Regions from separate parts of the Janthinobacterium sp. C22 genome, predicted to be linked through region 1. Evidence: predicted binding sites of a transcription regulator. Region 1 holds the regulator's gene; each other region holds the start of a gene.
The links. The regulator FNR, encoded in region 1, switches genes on or off when oxygen is low (the NO sensors DNR and NnrR bind a similar motif). The targets are predictions, from matches to a motif close to TTGATNNNNATCAA.
Positions count from the first base shown of each region.

Region 2: a site for FNR is predicted at 1,629-1,642, ahead of ACRHIG_RS30840 (universal stress protein). Genes of this name have one in related genera too.
Region 3: a site for FNR is predicted at 1,815-1,828, ahead of ACRHIG_RS13365 (OmpW/AlkL family protein). Genes of this name have one in related genera too.

Region 1 is NZ_CP193659.1:704,348-707,621, forward strand. Features, by position in the region: gene ACRHIG_RS03170 (hybrid sensor histidine kinase/response regulator) at 1-459, opposite strand, end outside; gene ACRHIG_RS03175 (cache domain-containing protein) at 429-1,460, opposite strand; gene fnr (fumarate/nitrate reduction transcriptional regulator Fnr) at 1,700-2,458, shown strand; gene ACRHIG_RS03185 (FixH family protein) at 2,585-3,109, opposite strand; gene ccoG (cytochrome c oxidase accessory protein CcoG) at 3,164-3,274, opposite strand, start outside.
Region 2 is NZ_CP193659.1:6,562,342-6,565,615, reverse strand. Features, by position in the region: gene mltA (murein transglycosylase A) at 1-1,109, shown strand, start outside; gene ACRHIG_RS30840 (universal stress protein) at 1,137-1,574, opposite strand; gene ACRHIG_RS30835 (MFS transporter) at 1,712-2,905, opposite strand; gene ACRHIG_RS30830 (enoyl-CoA hydratase) at 3,091-3,274, shown strand, end outside.
Region 3 is NZ_CP193659.1:2,868,604-2,871,877, forward strand. Features, by position in the region: gene ACRHIG_RS13350 (MerR family transcriptional regulator) at 1-104, opposite strand, end outside; gene fur (ferric iron uptake transcriptional regulator) at 174-611, opposite strand; partial or broken gene ACRHIG_RS13360 (LysR family transcriptional regulator) at 850-1,744, shown strand; gene ACRHIG_RS13365 (OmpW/AlkL family protein) at 1,890-2,507, shown strand; gene ACRHIG_RS13370 (MetQ/NlpA family ABC transporter substrate-binding protein) at 2,584-3,274, opposite strand, start outside.

The DNA.
Region 1 (3,274 bases):
ATCGGGCTCGACGGCAATCGCCAGTTCCAGCTCCTTTTCGCCCGCATTCATGGTCATCGTCGTGGCCAGCGTGTTCATGACCTCGTCGAGGTCGAATTCGACGGGCGACAATTCCATGCGGCGCGCCTCGATCTTCGAATAATCGAGCACGTCGTTGAGGATGCCCAGCAGCGACTGGCCCGCCACGCGCACCATGGTCAGATACTTGCGCTGTTCCGTATCGAGCTTGGTATTGCCCAGCAAATACACCATGCCCAGCACGGCATTGAGGGGCGTGCGGATTTCATGGCTCATGTTGGCCACGAAATCGCTCTTCGCGCGGTTGGCCGCCTCGGCCCGGTCGCGCTCCTGTTCCAGCTCCGCCGCGCGCGATTCGAGTTCCTGCTGCAGCCGGTCGCGTTCGCTCATCAGGCCGTTGAAGGCTTCCGTCAGCTCGCCGATCTCGTCGCGCTGCTGCACGGGAACGGGGTGAAACGGCTGCCGCTGGTGCGCAGCGCCTGCAGGGTGTCGCGCAGGCGCACCAGGGGCGACAGCAGGCGTACGGTGACCCAGCCCAGCACGGCTGCGGCCAGCAGCGAGGCGAGGATGCTCCACAGCACCAGCCGGTACAGCACGCCGTCGAACGGTTCGAAGGCGTCGTCGAGGGGCAGCGAGGCGGCCAGCAGCCAGTTCACCGATTTCAGGCGCTTGAAGCTGTTGACGGCCGTGATGCCGCGGCTGTTGGTGCTGACCATGCTGCCTTCGCCATCGTCCTTCAGCAGCTGAGTGGTCGTCAGGTTGGCGTTCGGCAGGCGCGGCTGCAGCAAACGGCTGGTATCGGGGTGCAGCACGTAGCGCGGCACGGCGCCGCGCGTGAGGATGAAGTAATAGCCGCTCTTGCCGATCTTTTCCGAGCGCAAACGCCCCAGCAGGTTGTCCTTGTACAGGCGCAGCACGCCGATCACCACGCCGGCCACCTGGCCGTCGGCGGCCAGCACGGGCGCCACCATCTGCACGATGGGCATGCCGCTCGATTTGCCCAGCATCGGCTCGGTGATCATGGGCTGGCGCGTGCGCAGCACGGTCTGGAAATACTCGCGCTCGGCGACGTTGATGCCGGCGCGCCCCGCCACTTCCGGCATGTCGGCCACGACGGCGCCGTGCGCGTCGAGCACCAGCACGTCGTCGAACAGCACCAGCATCGAGCGGCGCGAATAGTATTCGCGCAACTGGGCGGGCTGGGCGATCAGTTCCGGCGGCTGCTGCCGGGCCGTCAGGGTGACGATCTGCAGCAGCATCCCCAGCTTGTCGTCGAGCTCGGCGGCGGTGCGGCTGATCAGGGACGACTGCTGGCTCAGCAGTACCCGGGTGAAATCGTCGCGCATGTGCTGCACCTGGATCATGGTGACCAGCGCGATCATGGCGATCGAGGTCAGGCTGGTGGCCAGCGCGACTTTTGCTTTGATGCCGAGAGGCTTCATGATTTCCTTTTCAGTACCGGGCGGCACAGGCGGCAAATAATGCTGTCAGGAATTTTCCTATCAATACCCCAGCTTGGCAAGCGCCGCCACGCAAATTGCCCTCTCCGCATGGGCTTTTGACGATGTTGCCATATAATTAAAGGCGGGACGTCGTTTATTCGGTGAAATTGCGGTGAAATTGGCACACGGCAACCCTGTATGCAGTAAACTTGTTGTTGCATTTTCTAAAAGGTACCGACATGACTGAAGCGCTACTCACTCCAACCTTGCCCACAGTGACCGTGGAAGCGTTGCGTGCGCGATGCTCGACCTGCAGCATGCATCAATTGTGCCTGCCGATGGGCCTCGATGTGGGCGACATGGACAGGCTGGACCAGATCATCGGCCGCCGCCGCAAGATCGTGCGCGGCGCCTCGCTGTTCCGCATCGGCGACTCGTTCCAGAACCTGTACGCGATCCGCCTGGGCCACTTCAAGACCTACCAGATCAATCCGGGCGGCGAAGAGCAGGTGACGGGTTTCCAGATGGCTGGCGAACTGCTGGGCATGGACGCCATCAGCGCCGACCGCCACCACTGTAATGCGGTGGCCCTGGAAGACAGCGAAGTGTGTGAAATCCCGTTTTCCAGCCTGGAACAATTGCTGGGCAACATGCCGACCCTGCTGCGCCATTTCCACCGCATGATGAGCCAGGAAATCACGCGCGAGCAAAGCGTGATGCTGTTGCTGGGCAATATGCAGGCGACGCAGCGCTTTGCCGCCTTCATCGTCAACCTGGCGTCGCGCTATGAAGCGCGCGGCTATTCGAGCAGTAAATTCCAGTTGCGCATGTCGCGCGAGGAAATCGGCAACTACCTGGGCCTGACCATCGAAAGCGTCAGCCGTTTATTGTCGAAATTCAAGAAGGAAGGCTGGCTGCGCGTCTCCAACCGAGAGATCGAGATCCTGCAGCCGGCGAAATTGAAGGCCATTACGGCCGGCACGGACGTCTGCAAATAACAGCACCGTCAAAACCTACTGCGCGTCGCGCTTTGCGGCCTGCGATGCTCGCTGTGCTCTAGCACAGCTGCGCTTCTCAGCCACAAATCACTGCCGCTCGCTACGGTTTTTTCCCGGCGCTGTACGTTATAGCTCTTCATCCGCGTGCAGCGCGATGCTGCGTTGCAGCGGCCAGGTCCAGATACCGGACAGGCGCCACTCGCGCTTGTCATTTTCCACCAGCACCTGCCAGCGGCTGCGTTCGAGCATCGGCAGCGCCACGGAAAAATTGCCGGCCGCATCGGGCTGCACCAGCAGCTTGATATCCTTTTCCGGCAGGGTCGCATGCGCCAGGTGCAGCAGCAAAGGCCTCTGGTACGCCTTGCCGAAGCTGTGCACGGAACCGCTCAGGCGCGCTGCGGCGACGTCATACGCCAGGGTCGTATCCATGGCCAGGTCGCTGGCGATCGTGTCGCGCTTCAAATCCTGGTTGATGGCCTTGCCCTGCTTGTAATAGTCGCCCACCACCAGCGCATCGGGTTGTGTAAACGCGATATAACCCATGAAGCTGCCGACGACCACGGACAGGCCGGGACCGATCATCAGCAGCCATGGCCAGCGGTGCTTGTACCACGGGGCAACGGGGGCTTGCAGTTTCAGACTGTCGGACATGCTATTTCTCCTGTGTAAATGGCCGGCCCCCATGCGGGGACCGGCCTTCCTGCATTAGCGCGGCACGATGAAGACCGCGCTTTCGCGCACGTGCAGCGACGGGTCGTCCAGCGAGTGCAATTCGATTGCAATCTTGTTCGAACCCTTCTCGCCGACGCCGTGCGG
Region 2 (3,274 bases), 850 kb from region 1:
TTCCGGCCAAGCCCGCCGATGCCAAGGATGCCAAGGACGCCATCGATGCAGCGGTAGCGCCCACCTTCGTGCCCGCCAAATTTGCCGCCTTGCCTGGCTGGGCCCGCGACGACATGCGCGCCGCCTGGCCCGCGTTCATGGCTTCGTGCGGCGTGCTGGTCAAGCGGCCGGACTGGAAGGAATCGTGCACGATCGCGCGCCAGGTGAATGCCGACAGCGACAAGGCCATCCGCCTGTTCTTCGAGACTTTCTTTGTGCCCAATCAAGTCATCGCCGCCGATGGCGCCAGCACGGGCCTCGTCACCGGCTACTACGAGCCGCTGCTGCACGGGGCGCGCAAGCGCGGCGGTCCATATCAGACGCCGCTGTACAAGGTGCCTGACGACCTGGTCTCGGTCGACCTGGCCGGCGTGTATCCGGAACTGAAGAACATGCGCCTGCGGGGCAAGCTGGTCGGCAAGAAGGTGATACCGTACGCGACCCGCGCCGATATCGAGCGCGCCACGTCCGTCACTGGCAAGGAATTGCTGTGGGTGGATGATGAAGTCGAGGCGTTCTTCCTGCAGGTGCAGGGTTCCGGGCGCGTGCAGCTGACCGATACGCAGGAAACCGTGCGCGTGGCGTATGCGGATCAAAACGGCCATCCCTACAAGTCGATCGGCCGCTACCTGGTCGACAAGGGCGAGCTGACCCTGAGCCAGGCGTCCGCGCAGGGCATCAAGGCGTGGATCGCCGGCCATCCCACGCGCAAGGATGAATTGTTCAACGCCAATCCCAGCTATGTCTTCTTCAAGGAAGAGCGTTTGCCCGATCCGAAAGTGGGGCCGAAGGGCGCGCTGGGCGTGCCGCTGACGCCGCAGCGCTCGGTGGCCGTCGATTCGCGCTTCCTGCCGCTGGGCGCGCCCGTGTTCCTGTCCACCACGCAAGCCAATAGCGAGATTCCCATGCAGCGCCTGGTCATGGCGCAGGATACGGGCGGCGCCATTCGCGGGCCGATCCGGGTCGATTATTTCTTTGGCTTTGGCGCGGAAGCGGCCGAGAATGCGGGCCGCATGAAGCAGAGCGGCGCCGTGTGGGTGTTGCTGCCGAAGCAGGCGCCGGCGCGCTAGGGAGTCCTGGCGACGCCGGGGGGCGGTTTACCGCAGAACCATGACGGGCAGATACGTATGCGCCAGCACTTTTTGCGTTTCGCTGCCCACGAACAGCTTGTTCAAGCCCTTGCGGCCATGCGAGGCCATCAGGATGATGTCGCAATGGTAGGTTTGCGCCGCGTTGACGATTTCGTCGTGCGGGCTCGGTGACACGGCCACCACGCCTTCGAAAGGCACGCCGGCGGCGCGCGCCGCCGCACCGATCTTGTCGATGGCGCGTTGCGAGGCTTCCTGCATCTGCTGTTCATACAGGCTGGCGTCGAGCACGATGCCGCCGTCGGCCATCGGCGAAAACGGGAAGGGTTGCACCACGCTGATGGCGACCAGCTTGGCTTTGTTCAATTGGGCGAAGGCGAGGGCGGTCTCGGCAGCTTTGTCGGACAGCGGCGAGCCGTCGGTGGGAAATAAGATGGTGTTAAACATGGCGTGCTCCTCAAGTGATGTAAGACAGCTTATGGAGTTACATCAATTAAAACCTTGATGTAAATCAAACCTCACAGGCTTTGGCATGAATAGTGTCGCCAAGGCAATCTTTCTGCAGTGTATGCCCGTTCCTCGCTTCAGGTGCGCACGCTACGCAACGGCGTGCCCCACACCATGGCGATCGTCAACACAATGCTGCCTGCCGCGATGCAGGCCAGGCCATTGCGCACGCCAAAATGTTCCGCCACCCAGCCAGCGGCCAGCGCGCCCAGCGGTGCCGTCGCCACCGTCAGGAAGCGCATGGTCGAGGTCATGCGGCCCAGCATGGGGTCGGGCGTGACTTTCTGGCGCAGGCCCAGGTAGGGAATAAAGAACAGCATCACGCCGCAATCGAAAAAGAACATCAATATGGCATACGCCACGGCGCTGGCGGCCGCGCTGCCGAACAGCGCGGCGGGAATCGTTGGCGTCAGGACAAAGCAGAGCGAGGTCGATGCCAGGCCGATCAGGATGGTGCGGCCGGCGCCGTAGCGGCGCGTCAGCGGCTTGACGATGAAGGCGCTGAGCAAGACGCCGGCGCCGCCCAGCATCTGCGTCATGCCCAGCACGCCAGGACTCATGCCCAGGTCGCGCGTGGCGAACAGCACCGTCAAGGCCATGCTGGCGTAAAACAGGAAGTGCCAGATGCCGGCGCCCCAGGCCAGCGCGCGCAGCAGCGGTTCGCGCCAGACGAACAGCAAGCCGTCGGCGATGTCGCGCAGGGCGTGCTTGTCGGAGGGCGCCGGGCGTGGGTCGCGCACGCTCATGGCGCGCAGATTGAATACGGAAACCAGATAGCCGCAGGCCGTGCACAGGATGGCGACGGGCGCCGACAGCGCTTGCACCAGCACGCCGGCCAGGCCGGGGCCGATCAGGCGCGAAGCCGATTCCGTGGCGGCAAATTTCGACTGCGCGTCGATCAAGCCATCGCGGCCCACGAGGAAGGTCAGAAACACCTGTTCGGCGCCGCCGCCGACGACGAAGCCCGTGCCGATGATGAATCCCACTATATATAACCATGGCATCGACAGCACGCCGCACCACCAGGCGACGGCCACGCTGGCCAGTGCCAGGCCCGACATGCTTTCGCTGAACAGCATGATCGGGTGCTTGCTGCGCCGGTCCAGCAGCACGCCGACGGGCAAGCCGAACAGGGCGAACGGCAGCGCCTGCAGGGCAACCAGCACGCCCATCTGTTCCGGCGTCGCATGCAGTAACAATACCGCGCACAGGGGCAGGGCCAGCGAGGTGATCTGCGCGCCGAAGCAGTTGAGGCCGTTGCTGAACCACAGGCGGCGGAAATTGACGCTGGCGGCGCTGCCGTCGCCGCGCAGGTGGCTGGCGCAATATTGGAGGAAGGAGGAGAAAATACGCTGCTCGATGAAAGGTGATCAGGCTCGCAATAATAGCAGCGCACCTGCCGCGCCGCTGCCTTTAGCCGCTACAATCGTCGCACCGTTCATCGAGAGGAGACACTATGCAATACGAAGACCTGATCATCGATATCCAGGACAAGGTGGCGATCATCCGCCTGAACCGCCCCAAGGCCTTGAACGCCTTGAACGACAATATGATGAATGAGCTGGGCGACGCCCTGCTCAAGTTCGATGCGGATGACAATATCGGCTGTATCGTGCTCACGGGCAGCGAAAAAGCCTTTG
Region 3 (3,274 bases), 2.2 Mb from region 1:
TAGGCGCCGGAACGGCGCACGTCGCCCAGCAAGCCCAGCGCTTCATAGTGGCGCAGGGCCTTGGGCGAGGTGCCCGCCAGACGGGCGATTTCTCCGATGTACATGGGTGATCCTTTCTCGAGCGTGAGCGAATCTTACCGCAAGGCAGTGGCGCCCAGGCGGCTCAGGCATCGTCAGACCCGGCGCGGCGGGATTTTCTTCGCCGTGCACTCGGCGCAGGTGCCGTACAGCGACAGCGCGTGCTCGTGCAGCACGAAGCCCCGCTCGGCGGCGATCTCGTTCTGGCGCAGTTCGATGCCTTCGTCGACGAATTCATCGACCTTGCCGCAACCCGTGCAGACCAGGTGGTCGTGGTGCTGGCCTTCGTTCAGTTCGAAGACGGCGTGGCCCGATTCGAAGTGCCGGCGAAACAAAATGCCCGCTTCGGCAAACTGCATCAGCACGCGGTAGATGGTGGCCAGGCCCACGTCGATCTTTTCAGCCAGCAAGAGTTTGTAGACATCGTCCGCACTCAGGTGCTTGATCGTGCCTTCCTGGAACAGCTGCAGAATCCGCAAGCGGGGGATGGTCACTTTCAAGCCCGATTCACGCAGTTCCCTCAATATATCCATGTCTCCCATTCCTTTTTGTAATCGCTGAGCGAGGTAAGCCATTATATCGCAAATGATAATCATTACCATTCTCATGTGCGCACTGAAAATAGTATGCTGCATGGGCAGGCGGCAATCCAGTGACATCGGTGCAAGTAGTGCTTGCGTTGCGGACAAGTTTGCCAGCGCGATAGTTAAGAATGGAAAAATGGCACCCGGATCGCTACACTGTGCAGCAGACAATAACAATGGAGGGGCCATGGACCGATTCGATGCGATGCGCATCTTTACCCGCATCGTCGAACTGCGCAGTTTCACGCAGGCGGCGCATGACCTTGGCTATCCGAAGGCCACCGTCACGCATGCGATCAAGCAGCTTGAAGCGCGGCTGCGCGTGCGCCTGCTGCAGCGGACCACGCGGCAAGTGACGCCCACGCCCGATGGCGAGGCGTATTACCAGCGCTGCGCGCGCCTGCTGGCGGACCTGGAAGAAACGGAAGCCGTGTTTTCCTCGGCGGCGCGGCAGCCGGCCGGCAAGCTGCGCATCGACCTGCACGCGACCCTGGCCATGCACTTCGTCATGCCCGTGCTGGACCGGTTCTGCGCCCGCTATCCCTTGATCGAACTGGAAATCGGCATGGGCGACCGCCTCGTCGACCTGGTGCGCGAAGGCGTCGATTGCGTGCTGCGCGTGGGAGAGCTCGGCGACTCGTCCATGGTGGCGCGCCGCGTCGCGCTGCTGGAGCAGGTGACGTGCGCCAGCCCCGCCTACCTGGCCGCGCACGGCACGCCGGAAAACCTGGCGCAGCTGGCGGGCCACCGCGCCGTCAATTTTTTCCGCCCGGACGGGCAAGGTCTGGCCCTTCGATTTCAAGGCGGATGGGCAGCGGCACAGCGTGGCCTTGCCGGGCAGCGTGTCCGTCAACAACGCGGACGCGTATCACGCCTGCTGCCGCGCGGGCATGGGCTTGATCCAGGCGCCCCGTTATCACCTGGAGCGGGCGCTGGCGTCCGGCGAGCTGGTGGAAGTGCTGCGGGACTGGCGTCCCGACCCGCTGCCCGTGTCCGTGCTGTATCCCCACCACCGGCAATTGTCGCCGCGCGTGCGCGTGTTTGCAGACTGGGTCGCCAGCCTGTTCGCCGAGGCGGCCTGATTTTGCAATGCCGCATTTTCTTGACCTGGGCAAAGGAAAAAATCCCTCTGTTGATGCCATCTAGCACTATTTGATGTGGATCAAAGTTTTTGTTGCACTGCACTCTTAGACTTCGCAGCGTTACTTAACGACAGAGGAAAATAAAATGAAAAAGTCCGCAACTGCAGCAGCAATCGTTTTGGCCGCCATCGGCGCCTTCGCCGGCAACGCAATGGCACAGGAAGGCCCATGGCTGGTCCGTGCGCGCGCCGTGCACATCGATCCGGCCGATAAATCTGCTCCTGTTGGTGGCGTCGGCGCATCCGACCGTTTGACGGTCAGCAGCAAGACGATTCCTGAAATCGATATTTCGTACTTCTTCACCCCGAATATCGCTGCCGAGCTGATCCTGACTTACCCGCAAAAGCATGACGTCAAGCTCGACGGCAACAATATCGGTACCTTCAAGCACCTGCCGCCGACCCTGTCGCTGCAATACCACTTCATGCCTGAAAAACAGTTCAGCCCTTACGTGGGTGCCGGCATCAACTACACGAATATCTCGGACGTGAAATTGCTGAATGGCGCCGGCCGCCTCGAGCATGACAGCTGGGGCTACTCGCTGCAAGCCGGTGTCGACTACAAGCTGGACAAAAACTGGTCCCTGAACTTCGACATCAAGAAAGTGCAGATCCGCAGCGATGTGTTCATCGGTGGCGCCAAGGCCAGCGAAGTCAAGGTCGATCCTATCCTGATCGGCATCGGCGTCGGCTACCGTTTCTAAGCCGGAATAGCGCCCGCAAGGCGCGGACAATAAAAAAGGACGGCCTTGGCCGTCCTTTTTGCATTGCATGCGTCGTTTATTTTTTCAGCGTCTTTTCCAGCGCCAGCTGGTAGTCCGTCTTTTCGTAGCCGGCCAGGTATTTGTTGGTGGCGTCGAGGAAGGCGCGCGAGCGGTAGGCCGCTTCCAGGTCCTTGACCCAGGGCTTGGCCTTGTCGGCCGTGCGGATGGCGACCAGGTTGATGTAGCTGTCCGAGATCTTTTCCACGGCGAGGGCCGACGTCAGCTTCATGCCGGCGGCCAGGGCGAAGTTGCCGTTGACGAAAGCGTAGTCGGCGTCCGCCAGCGAGCGCGGCAGCTGCGCCGCTTCCAGCGGCACCAGTTTCAGCTTCTTCGGGTTCTCCAGTACGTCGCGCTCGGACGCGCGCAGCGGGTCGACGTTCGGTTTCAGCTTGATCCAGCCCATCTTGGCCAGCATCACCAGTGCGCGCGCCTGGTTGGTCGGGTCGTTCGGCATGGTGATGGTGGCGCCGTTCCTGACTTCGGCCAGCGTCTTTTGCTTGCCGCCGTACAGGCCGATCGGCATGGTCGGCACGGTGATCAATGAACTCAGTGGCAGCTTGTTATCGGTGGCGAACTTGGTCAGATACACGATGTGCTGGAACACGTTGGCGTCCAGCGAGCCTTCGGCCAGCGCGTAGTTCGGCTGCACGTAGTCGTTGAATTCGACGATCTTGACCTTGTAGCCCTGTTTTTCCAGGATGGGCTTG